3 regions of the Shewanella sp. MM_2022_3 genome follow, and region 1 is predicted to be linked to each of the others. Evidence: predicted binding sites of a transcription regulator. Region 1 holds the regulator's gene; each other region holds the start of a gene.
What was found. The regulator sigma-54, encoded in region 1, starts transcription at its own class of promoters, with help from an activator protein. The targets are predictions, from matches to a motif close to GTTGGCACGNNNNTNGNNT.
Positions count from the first base shown of each region.

Region 2: flhA (flagellar biosynthesis protein FlhA) is a predicted target of sigma-54. The motif match lies at 2,407-2,425, and genes of this name have one in related genera.
Region 3: MMG82_RS07345 (YggN family protein) is a predicted target of sigma-54. The motif match lies at 1,833-1,851, and genes of this name have one in related genera.

Region 1 is NZ_JAKZGV010000001.1:30,256-34,465, forward strand. It holds gene kdsC (3-deoxy-manno-octulosonate-8-phosphatase KdsC) at 1-93, shown strand, start outside; gene lptC (LPS export ABC transporter periplasmic protein LptC) at 90-650, shown strand; gene lptA (lipopolysaccharide transport periplasmic protein LptA) at 637-1,188, shown strand; gene lptB (LPS export ABC transporter ATP-binding protein) at 1,185-1,916, shown strand; gene MMG82_RS00185 (RNA polymerase factor sigma-54) at 2,023-3,498, shown strand; gene hpf (ribosome hibernation promoting factor) at 3,527-3,814, shown strand; gene ptsN (PTS IIA-like nitrogen regulatory protein PtsN) at 3,817-4,210, shown strand, end outside.
Region 2 is NZ_JAKZGV010000013.1:31,328-35,537, reverse strand. It holds gene fliQ (flagellar biosynthesis protein FliQ) at 1-117, shown strand, start outside; gene fliR (flagellar biosynthetic protein FliR) at 122-919, shown strand; gene flhB (flagellar biosynthesis protein FlhB) at 937-2,067, shown strand; gene flhA (flagellar biosynthesis protein FlhA) at 2,462-4,210, shown strand, end outside.
Region 3 is NZ_JAKZGV010000008.1:105,885-110,094, reverse strand. It holds gene MMG82_RS07350 (LysR family transcriptional regulator) at 1-550, opposite strand, end outside; gene MMG82_RS07345 (YggN family protein) at 955-1,776, opposite strand; gene glsB (glutaminase B) at 1,955-2,869, opposite strand; gene MMG82_RS07335 (YggL family protein) at 2,869-3,195, opposite strand; gene trmB (tRNA (guanosine(46)-N7)-methyltransferase TrmB) at 3,243-3,959, opposite strand; gene mutY (A/G-specific adenine glycosylase) at 4,139-4,210, shown strand, end outside.

The DNA of each region.
Region 1 (4,210 bases):
TTAAATGGTGGTCATGGTGCGCTCAGAGAGCTGACAGATCTGTTACTTCTGAGTCAAAACAAATTTACCTCAGCCCATGGGATGAGCATATGAGTCGTGTGACCCTCGCCATTATTGCTTTTTTTGGTACTGCACTCGTGCTGTATTGGCAGGTCCAACAAAAACGCGGTGGCGATACCGATAGCAGCCTGAATGATACAGACAGACCCGACTACATTATCGAAGATCTGCGCAGCATCGAGTTTAACGAGCAAGGACAAGTCAATAGTCGTGTCACGGCAAAGCACATGGAACACTATGAGCTTAAAAACCAAACAGACTTTATTCAGCCTGTCTATCTTGTGTATCCCGACCAAGGTAAAGCAAAATGGCAGATCAAAGCCGATCAAGGTCGACTCAACAAAGATACTGGCAAGGTTGTATTAGAAAATAATGTTATTATCGATGCCATCAGCCCTGGTGAACCGATACAAACCTTGTCCACCAGTTTTTTAGAACTCGATCTCAACACAATGATAATGACCTCTGACCGCATCATTTACGTCACAGGGAAAGATTTTAATATTCAAGGGCAAGGCCTTTATGCCGACCTTAACGCGCAGGAAGTGCAATTGACCAGTCAGGTAGTAGGAACCTATGAAGCAAAATAACATATTACTTGCCAGCCTAATGCTAATGACAAGCATGAATGCCTTCGCCAAGATCGGTGACTTACAGCAAGAAGTGAAAATTAAAGCCGTCAGTCAAACTGCGGACATTAAAAACAATCAGATCATTTTCTTCGGTCCCGTTGAAGTTGTTCAAGGCTCAATTAAAATCCATGCGGATCAACTCCGTGCATTTTCTGTCGAAGGCGAAAATAGTAAAGTCTTACTGGCTACAGGAAATCCAGCAACCTACAGCCAAATCCTGGATGATGGCCGCCCTGCATCTGCTAGCGCCAAAGAGATTCGCTATGAAATGGCCACTCGGACGTTGACCCTAACTGGTACAGCGACCCTAGACCAAGCGGGTAGTCAAGTTACAGGCAATTTAATTCGTTACGATATTATTCAGCAAAAACTGATCGCCGAAAGTAGCGGCAATGGTGATGATCGCGTAATTACCATTATTCAACCTGATAATTATCAGGAAGAACTCAAAAATACACCAACAGATAAACCTGTGAAAAAACAGGATTCTAAATGACCCAAATCACCTTAAAAGCACAGAATCTCGCCAAGAGTTATAAGAGTCGTCAGGTTGTCAAAGATGTCAGCCTGACGGTCAAAACGGGTCAAGTCGTCGGCCTACTCGGCCCTAACGGCGCGGGCAAAACCACCACCTTTTACATGGTCGTGGGCTTAGTTAAAAGCGATAAAGGCCATATCTTTATCGACGATGATGATTTAACCGCCGATCCTATGCATCTGCGTGCCCGCAAAGGTATTGGTTACCTACCACAGGAAGCGAGTATCTTTCGTAAATTAACCGTACACGACAACATCATGGCGGTACTGCAAACCCGTAAAGAGCTCAATAGTGACCAGCGCGAAGAAGCACTAGAGCAACTGCTAGAAGAGTTCCATATCACCCATATTCGTGACAGCCAAGGCATGTCCTTATCGGGCGGTGAACGTCGCCGCGTCGAAATTGCCCGCGCCTTAGCGGCCAACCCCAAGTTTATTCTGCTTGATGAGCCCTTTGCGGGCGTTGATCCGATCTCCGTTATCGATATCAAGAAAATTATCGAGCAGCTTAAGAGCCGAGGCCTTGGAGTACTTATCACTGACCACAATGTGCGCGAGACCTTAGACGTCTGTGAACATGCTTACATTGTGAGTCACGGTAATCTTATTGCCGAGGGCACACCCGCAGAGATCTTAGACAATCAGCAAGTTAGGGCTGTGTACTTAGGTGAACAATTCAGGCTATAGTTACTAAAACAAAGCTAATAAGCCTTGAATTTGAGAGCGCTAGGCTCCATCCATATGATATCAAGCGACCTAAACTCACAATAATAACCTAGGGATCAGCGGTAACATGAAAGCGTCACTCCAGCTCAAACTGGGTCAACAGTTAACCATGACGCCACAACTTCAGCAGGCCATTCGCCTGCTGCAACTGTCGTCATTGGAACTGCAACAAGAAATCCAGCAAGCCTTAGACTCTAATCCTCTTCTCGAGCTGGAAGAGGAGCAATTTGACGCGCCTAGCGAACGTAAGCAAGATATCGCCGATACCGACTTTAGCGAAACGACTGCCCAGCCACAGGAACAAGATAATTCCACCGTGGACATTGCCGAGTCGCTGACCAAAGAATCTCTGCCCGAAGAGTTACCCATGGATACCACTTGGGATGAAGTCTTTACCGCATCGCCAAACTCAGGTTCTGGCGCCAGCCGTGAAGATGACATGCCCTTCCAAGGGGAAACTAGCGAGGGGTTGTACGAACATTTAGAATGGCAAAAAAACCTCACGCCCTTCTCTGAAACCGATTTAGCCATTGCCACCGCGATTATTGATGCCATCGACGATCAAGGTTATCTCACTCAAAGCACTGAAGATATCCTCGAAGCCATGGGCAATCCCGAGATTGAACTCGACGAAGTCGAAGCCGTGCTCAAGCGTATTCAACACTTCGACCCCGTTGGTGTCGCGGCAAGGGATTTAAGCGAATGTTTACTGATCCAGCTATCTCATTTTTCGCCTGATACCCCTCACATCGAAAATGCCCGCATGCTGATCAAAGATCATCTAGATCTGATCGCCGCCCGCGACTTTAGGCTGTTAATGCGTAAGACCAAACTGAAAGAGGACGAGTTAAGGGACAGTATTGCGCTGATCCAAACCTTGAACCCTCGCCCCGGTTTACTCATCACCCCTGTCGATGAAGAATATGTGATCCCCGATGTTTCGGTGTCGAAGAAAAACGGCCGTTGGGTGGTCGAATTAAACCCTGACTGCATGCCAAAAATCAACGTCAATCAGCAATATGCAGCAATGGCTCGTAGTTCAAAAAATCAAGCAGATAGCCAATTTATTCGTGGTCATTTGCAGGAAGCCAAATGGTTTATCAAAAGCCTTGAAAGCCGCAACGAAACACTGCTCAAGGTGGCAAACTGCATAGTGCAATACCAACAAGGTTTCTTCGAATATGGCGAAGAAGCCATGAAACCCATGGTTCTAAACGATATCGCCGAAGCGGTAGAAATGCATGAGTCCACCATTTCACGGGTGACGACTCAAAAATACATGCATACCCCAAAAGGACTTTTTGAACTAAAATATTTCTTCTCAAGCCACGTCGGGACGGATGATGGCGGTGAGTGCTCATCCACAGCAATCAGAGCTTTCATTAAGAAACTGGTTGCAGCGGAAAACCAGAAAAAACCATTAAGCGACAGCAAGATGGCTCAACTTCTGGCAGAACAGGGAATTAACGTTGCGCGCAGAACCATTGCGAAGTACCGAGAAGCGATGCTTATTCCCCCTTCCAATCAGCGTAAAAGTTTATAGCCTATTGTGAGTATCGGAGGACGTTTCTATGCAAATAAACCTAAGTGGACACCATATCGAGATTACTGAATCGTTACGGGCATATGTTGAGGAAAAGTTTTCAAAACTTGAACGTCATTTCGAACAGATCAATAATGTGCACGTTGTGCTCAATGTTGAGAAAATGCAACAGATTGCCGAAGCGAGAATCAACCTCACCGGTGGTGAAGTCTTCGCGACTTCAGAGCATGCAGATATGTATGCTGCCATAGACGTCCTGATTGATAAACTTGATCGTCAGGTTATTAAACACAAAGAGAAGTTAACAAAACACTAGCAATGGAACTTCGTACCATACTGCGGCCGGAGTGCACAACCTGCGCCACTCCGGGCAGTAAGAAAAAGGTACTGGAACTCATCAGCGACTTAGCCGCTGCCCAGTACCCCACCCTCTCATCTCAAGAGATCTTCGAAAGCCTCGTGGCGCGCGAAAAGATGGGTAGCACAGGTATAGGTAACGGTATCGCCATTCCACATGGTCGATTAACCGATATAACACAACCCATAGCGATATTGATAAAATGTGAGGAGCCGATAGCCTTTGATGCTATCGATAAACAACCCGTCGATATTTTATTTGCACTACTCGTGCCTGCCGACCAATGTCAGCAGCACCTAAGTACCTTGTCATGCATGGCTGAAAAGCTCAGTGACAAGCAAATATTAAAACAAT
Region 2 (4,210 bases), on a different contig from region 1:
TTACCTCGACTTATTGTGACCTTGCTTGCTTTGATGTTAATGGGTCATTGGTTAGTACAGACCTTAATGGATTTCTTTATTGAAATGGTTAACCGTATTCCTCAAGTGGTAGGTTAATCCCATGGAGTTGCTGCTTGATACGTTAATGCAAACTATTGCTTCGTATATGTGGCCACTGTTTCGCGTCGCCAGTATGCTGATGGTTATGGTGGTGTTTGGCGCGGCAACAACTCCCACTCGTGTGCGTTTACTTCTTGCTATTGCCATAACCCTCGCCATTGCCCCCGTGTTGCCGCCCGTTAAGGATGCAGAACTCTTTTCCTTAAGCGCCGTTTTTATTACTGCACAGCAAATTATTATTGGTGTTGCCATGGGTTTTGTGACCCAAATGGTGATGCAAACCTTTGTGTTAACGGGTCAGATTATCGGCATGCAGACCAGCTTAGGTTTTGCCTCTATGGTTGATCCGAGTTCAGGACAACAAACTCCAGTGATTGGTAACTTCTTCCTGTTGCTCGCAACCTTAATTTTTTTAGCTGTTGATGGTCATCTGTTGATGATCCGTATGCTTGTGGCCAGTTTTGATACACTGCCGATTTCTAATGTGGGATTAACGTTGACCAGCTATCGCGCGTTGGCGGAATGGGGGTCTTATATGTTTGGCGCGGCATTAACTATGTCGCTGTCAGCAATTATCGCGTTATTGGTAGTCAATTTATCCTTTGGGGTTATGACCCGCGCTGCACCACAGCTAAACATTTTTTCGATTGGTTTTCCGATTACGATGATCGGTGGATTGTTAATTTTATGGTTAACCTTAACTCCTGTTATGGCTCATTTCGATGAAGTATGGTCATCGGCACAGCTTTTGCTGTGTGATATTTTAGGGCTTCAGTGTCAAGCTGATGGCATACTTTAACCGGATAGGAACGCGTAATGGCTGAAGAAAGTAGCGGCGAACGCAGCGAGGAACCCACCGGGAGGCGCCTCGAACAGGCGCGGGAAAAAGGTCAGGTTGCCCGTTCCAAAGAATTAGGTACGGCCACAGTTCTGCTTTCGGCTGCAACAGGACTGTATATGCTCGGTCCTGGTATTGCAAAAGCACTTTCCAATGTGTTTGAACGTGTGTTTACCATGGATAGAGCTGCAATTTTTGATACTAATCAAATGTTTAATGTCTGGGGCGTTGTCGGCGGCGAAATAGGTTGGCCGTTGCTTAAGATTATGCTGCTGATTGTGGTGGTGGCATTTATCGGAAACGTGTCCCTTGGTGGAATGAATTTTTCTACCCAAGCCATGATGCCTAAAGCCAGCAAAATGAGCCCGATTGCGGGTTTTAAACGGATGTTTGGTGTGCAAGCCTTGGTTGAATTAACGAAGGGCATTGCTAAGTTTTCTGTTGTTGCGTTGGCGGCATATTTTCTTCTAAATCATTACTTTAATGATATTTTACTCCTTTCTGCCGATCACCTTCCTGGGAATGTCTACCACGCCTTAGATTTACTGGTATGGATGTTTATCCTACTTTGCTCTTCCGTATTATTCATTGTGGTAATCGATGTGCCATTTCAGATCTGGAACCATAATAAACAGCTGAAAATGACAAAGCAGGAGGTCAAAGACGAGTATAAAGATACCGAGGGTAAACCTGAGGTCAAAGGGCGAGTCCGCCAAATGCAGCGTGAATTAGCGCAGCGACGCATGATGGCCGAAGTTCCCAATGCGGATGTGATTGTGGTGAACCCTGAGCACTATGCAGTGGCGATAAAATATGATGTTAAGCGCTCTGCAGCACCGTTTGTGATTGCTAAGGGCGTCGATGAGGTTGCCTTTAAAATTCGTGAGGTAGCAAGGGCGCATAATATTGCCATTGTTACTGCACCACCACTTGCGCGGGCTATTTACCATACAACGAAACTTGATCAACAAGTCCCTGAAGGTCTATTTACCGCGGTAGCACAGGTACTCGCTTATGTATTCCAGTTAAGGCAGTATCAAAAAGGGCGTGGCCGCAAACCTATCCCTATTCCCGTTAATCAACCTATTCCTGAAGATCTGAAGTACTAGGGCGTGTTGACGTTTCATGGTTATTTTTGCAGCAATTAGGCTGGCTTTTATGCAAGGCAAAGTCCGTGCCGTGTAGTTATTCTACATAAACGGACGATAACGCGGCAGAAAAGCCAGCCAAATGCAGCCATCAGTAATCGTCTTGTAAGCCCTTACTCTTACTTTCTGTCATAAAAGCAGCTCGTCATTTGAGTAGAACAACCACACATCTTTCTTCGTTTCGCGCCAGAATGAACAAAATATAATCTTGAAATCTCAACAAGTCGTAGTAACGAGTAAATAGTGCTCTAACGTAAAGTTAGCTAGCTACATATTAGCTTTACTACCTGATTGTTAGTTGTTGGCGTGCTTTTTGCTTTTAGGCAGTTATACGTCAAAGTTTAGGTATCTGTGAATGGATGTTAAAGCCTCCTTAGGCCAAGTAAAACAGTTGAAGCTAAGCTCTTTTAAGGGCATAGGTACGCCAGCACTAGTGCTTGCAGCATTGGCGATGATTGTACTGCCAATTCCCCCGTTTCTACTCGACATCTTATTTTCCTTTAACATTGCTTTAGCCTTGATTGTGCTTTTGGTCGCGATTTATACCGATAGACCTTTAGACTTTGCTGCCTTTCCAACCGTTTTATTAGTTGCGACACTGCTTCGACTTGCACTTAACGTGGCATCGACCCGTGTGGTATTACTCGAAGGTCACAACGGTGGTGATGCGGCGGGTAAGGTCATTGAAGCCTTTGGCTCCGTAGTGATTGGTGGTAACTATGCCGTTGGTCTAGTTGTATTTATCATTCTGATTATTATCAACTTTGCTGTTGTTACCAAAGGTGCTGGCCGGATTGCTGAGGTGAGTGCTCGCTTTACCTTGGATGCGATGCCTGGTAAGCAAATGGCAATTGATGCTGACTTAAATGCGGGGATTATTAATCAAGATCAAGCCAGAACTAGGCGGGCTGAAGTCACCCGCGAAGCTGACTTCTATGGCGCAATGGACGGTGCGTCTAAGTTCGTTAAGGGCGATGCTATCGCGGGTATCATGATTTTAGTGATCAACATTCTCGGTGGTTTTATTATCGGGATTGTGCAGCATGGTTTGACATTCTCTCAAGCGGTTGAAATTTATACCCTCTTAACAATAGGTGACGGGTTAGTCGCCCAAATCCCAGGCTTATTACTGTCAATTGCTGCGGCATTGATGGTAACTCGCCAAAATGAATCTGGCGATATGGGTCAGATGTTGATGAGTCAGATGTTTGACAGTCATAAATCGCTAGGGATTGCTGCTGGCGTATTGTTCGTTATGGGGATTGTGCCTGGAATGCCGCATATGGCGTTTTTAAGTTTCGCCGTTTTAACGGGATGTGCGGCTTATTTTATATTTAAACGTAATGAGGCTAAACGTGCCAAAGCCCTCGAACAAGTCAAAACGGGCCCAACGGAAAGAGCCGAAAGAGAGCCTAAGGAACTTAGCTGGGACGATGTGCATCATGTCGACACTATTGGTCTTGAAGTGGGTTACCGTTTGATTCCCTTAGTCGATAAAGGTCAAGGTGGAGAATTACTCAGCCGGATCAAGGGCGTACGTAAAAAGCTTTCGCAAGAATTGGGATTCTTGGTTCCTGCGGTTCACATACGTGACAATTTAGACCTTTCGCCTAATGCCTATCGTATTTCTCTTATGGGCGTTGTTGTGGGTGAGGCGGATATTCGCCATGACTGCGAGCTCGCCATTAATCCGGGACAAGTGTACGGTAAGTTAGATGGCATTGAGACCCGTGATCCTGCCTTTGGTCTCGAAGCCGTGTGGATTGCCCCTGAGCTGCGTGAACATGCCCAAACCTTAGGGTATACGGTAGTGGATGCAGCGACGGTAGTGGCAACTCATATCAGCCAAATATTGACGAATAATGCAGCAAAACTTTTAGGCTACGAAGAAGTGCAACAACTGATGGATATGCTTGCTAAACACTCGCCTAAGTTGGTGGATGGCTTTATTCCTGATGTGATGCCGCTCGGAAATGTCGTAAAAGTGATGCAAAACCTATTAAATGAAGGAGTTTCTGTCAGAGACTTGCGTACCATAGTGCAAACTTTGTTAGAATACGGCACTAAGAGTAACGATACTGAAGTGTTAACGGCAGCGGTGCGT
Region 3 (4,210 bases), on a different contig from region 1:
GCTCTGGACGCGAAGGTTCGCCATGCTTAGCAATATAATCGGGTGAGGCAACGAGTAGGAACTGACACTTCATCAAAGGTCGCGCCACCATACCAAGGGGAAGCTGCTCAGACATCGTTAACAGTAAGTCTAAACCTTCACTGACCACATCCACCTTATGATCAAGCAAACTGACTTGCAGTTCGAGCTCAGGGTGTTTTGCCATAAAGGATGGCAGTGCGGGAATGATATGCATAGCGCCAAAGGACTGAGAAATACCCACCTTTAACACGCCGCGGGTCGCATCGTTTAAATTATGCACGCTAGCAATCGCCTGCTCAGCATCGCGGAGTAACTCTTCACCTTGCAGATATAACAAATGCCCAGCTTCAGTCAAACTTAAGCTGCGAGTAGTACGCTGGATCAGTTGAACACCGAGTCTATGCTCGAGATCGGCTACCTGCGTACTAACCTTAGATTTAGAGATCCCAAGCCTTCTTGCGGCCGCACTGAAACTTCCGGCTCTGGCCACATGAGTAAAAATCGCAATAGGTTCTAACAGTTCTAACATGGAAAGTCGCCTTAAGCAGTTTCGACAGTGATTTAAACTTTCGGAATAACGCAGGAATGCAGCATTCCATAACGCCTTAATATCTCACAGCAAATGGGTTCGTTGTAGAGATTTAAACCGAAAAAGTCAGCTAAAGTAGAGTGTTTTATCTGACTGAGTTGCCAGCTTTTCATTATATTTTAAGAGTATACCAAACATTAGTCTGAAGAATGTAACATTCCACACTAAATAGCCGCAAGCATTGGGATTAATATCAAGGTGCTTGGTAACAATTCCCCAATAAAAAGCCCCAAACACAAAGGTGCTGAGGCATTGATCATTTATACTGCTTTATTCATTTTGCCAGCTAGGCAAACGTTCTAGCGTAAAAACCAGTTTACTCCCTTAGATATCTTCTGCGATATCTACTCACGCAATTCGTGGTGAGTGTTTTGCGTCAATACATAGGGTGCTAACTCAGGCACTTCTTTACGCAGTTGATTTTCAAGCACTAGCAGGTTTTCAAAACGGTCACATAAACGGTCGGCTTTCGCTTCAATCCCCTTGGATTGGGATTCAATTTGCTGCTCAATATCATCGCCTAATCTATCCATTTTTTGTGAAAATGCCTCCATCTTAGCATCGAAGGACTCACCATCGCCGGCAAGAATTTGGCCACCGATGTTCATCATCAGAGTGCCAATGGAGTTTTGCACGATTTGCTCCATTTCCTGTTCAAATTCGTCGTTAAAAGTGTTTTGCATCGACTCTTCGGTCGCACCAAGGTAAAAACTATCGCCCTGCTTGTAGGCTACGGCATCGACACGCTTCTGCACGCCCGCCATCATCTCATCAAACTTAGCGCCAGCGGCATCGCCCATCAGTGGCGTTAACGCCATACTCACAGCTTGAGAGGCTAGTGCAACCGCTTCATTGACTAATTCAATCACCTCAGGTACCTGAGTTGACACCTCATCGGCATATTGGCTAACTAGCTTCTTCTGCTTATCAGTTAAAGTTACCTGCTTGCCTTCAACGTATAACTTGTCAACCTCGATACGATACTTCTCGGCGCCCTTCTCACTCATCACTAATTTTTTAGGTTCGACTCTCACATCATAATTAAGGGAAACCTCACAGCGCTCATCAATTTGCGGCTCGGTTTTCGCTTGTGCTGATTGCAAGCCAGAAGCACCTAAAATAACGCCCGATAATGCCACTCCAGTTAATAGCGTATTTATTTTCATTGTGGTTCATCCTTTAATCTGAGTAATTCGACTAAGCTAACATGCTAAAAGACAATTAGCAGAAGATGTGCCAACTTTGTAATAATATGATTAGTATGGAGTTATAAAAATTAGCACCGATAGCAGATTAGTGAATTTCACTAATATTTAGCCTAGCAGTGCTAATCAAAGAGTTAAATCAGAAGATTGAACGTCCGAGACGCTGGCTGAGATGCTCAAGCATCGCCGTCCCCGCGAGGGAGTTACCTTGGTTATCTAATTCGGGTGACCAAACGCAGACCGAGAGCTCCCTAGGGATCACCGCAATAATGCCGCCACCGACACCACTTTTGCCAGGCATACCGACACGATAGGCAAACTCACCAGCGCCATCGTACAAGCCCGAGGTTGCTAACAGGGCATTTAACTGCCGAGTCTGCACTTGCGAAATAAGCTTAGTGCCATCTATGGTTTTACCGCGATTAGCTAAATACAGCATCGCCCGCGATAGATCGGCGCAGTTCATTTTTAAGGCGCAGTAATGAAAATAAGTGCGCAGCACTGTATCGACATCACCTTGAAAATTGCCGAAGGATTTCATCAGATAGGCGATGGCCGCATTACGAGCACTGTGCTGATATTCAGAATCAGCCACTTGCTTATCGAAACAAACTTTATCGTTTTGACTCAGCGCCCTGACCAATTCCAACATCCGATGCTTAGGTGCCCCTAAACGGCTCTGTAATAAGTCAGCGATGACTAATGCGCCAGCATTAATAAAGGGATTGCGAGGTTTACCCCGCTCGAGTTCGACTTGGACTAATGAATTGAAGGAGTGTCCCGAGGGTTCTTTGCCGACGCGGCTCCAAATTTCTGTTTCTTCATATAAAGTTAGCGCTAAGGTTAAGCTGAAAACTTTAGAAATACTTTGAATTGAAAATGGCTCAAGGTAATCGCCTGCGCCTATGGTTTCACCGTCAATAGTGGTCACGGCTATGCCCAATTTGCCAGCATCAACATTGGCGAGCGCAGGGATATAATTAGCAACCTTTCCTTGGCCGAGCAAGGGTCGAACTTTGTCGACCACTTCCTCTAATAACGCCTGTTCTGGCATTAACTCCACCAGATATCGTACAGTTCGCTAACTTCGAGTTGAGTCACTTTTTGACCCGCCCAGAATGCCTTAACAGCAGCGATATCTTCCTCGGTGCACTTGCCGATAGTTTGGGTCGCAATAATACCTTCCCATTCGATATGACCACCGCCATGGAAGCCTAGCTTACGGGCTTCAATCACCTCATCAATAAACTTATCGACAGTTGCATCAATTTCAGCTTCAGAGACTGATGCATCGAACGTCCAAGTGATGTCAAAACCTAACTCTTGGAATTCATCGACGCGCATTTTCTTACGTAAACGACGGCTACGATTCGTTGCCATAGTGATTTTCCCCGTTGTGTTAAAAAACCAATAAAAAGATAACGATATTAAGCGATACGCTCGAACATCAGATCCCATACGCCATGGCCAAGGCGATGACCGCGGGCTTCAAATTTCGTGAGTGGCCGATGATCCGGACGCGGTACAACAGTACCATCGGCAGATTGATTCTTGTAACCGCTCGCCACATTCATCACTTCCAGCATATGTTCGCTGTAGTTTTCCCAGTCGGTTGCCATATGGAATACGCCGCCAATCTTCAGTTTACGGCGGATCAATTCGGCAAATTCAGCTTGTACGATACGGCGTTTGTGGTGGCGCTTTTTATGCCAAGGATCGGGGAAGAACAACTGCACACGCGTCAGGCTGCCATCGGCAATCGCATGTTCTAATACTTCCATCGCATCATGGTGATACACACGAAGATTGGTCACGCCCGCGACAGCGGCATCACTTAAGCATGAGCCAACACCAGGCTTATGGACTTCAATACCGATAAAGTTCAGCTCTGGTGCTTCTTGCGCCATTTGCACTAAAGAAGCGCCCATACCGAAACCAATCTCCAGTACAGTGTCAGCTTCGCGGCCAAAAACTTCGGCTAAATCCAATGGTGTTGGGCTGTAATCTAAGCCCATTGTTGGCCACTGAGTCTCAATGGCTTGCGCTTGACCTTTAGTCAAACGCCCTTCTCTTAGGACAAAGCTTCTGATCTTACGCAGATACTTGCCTTCTTCATTAAATTCAGCGGTAGTGACTTCGCTCATTTTTGCCTCGTCTCGTGGACAACACCCTCTAAAAAGAAGGGCATTATCCAAAGTTCAACTTACAGTGCAAGCACTAATGGAGGCGAAGTATAACAAGATTCTTCGCCGGAGCGAATCTAGCACTGTTTTTCCTGTGAGAGTGACTTGTTTGCCGCCCTATCTCCCGCTACACTGCGCCGATGAAATCTACAGCCTCCTTTGCAACACGTATCGTTAATTGGTACGACACCCACGGTCGTAAAACCCTCCCT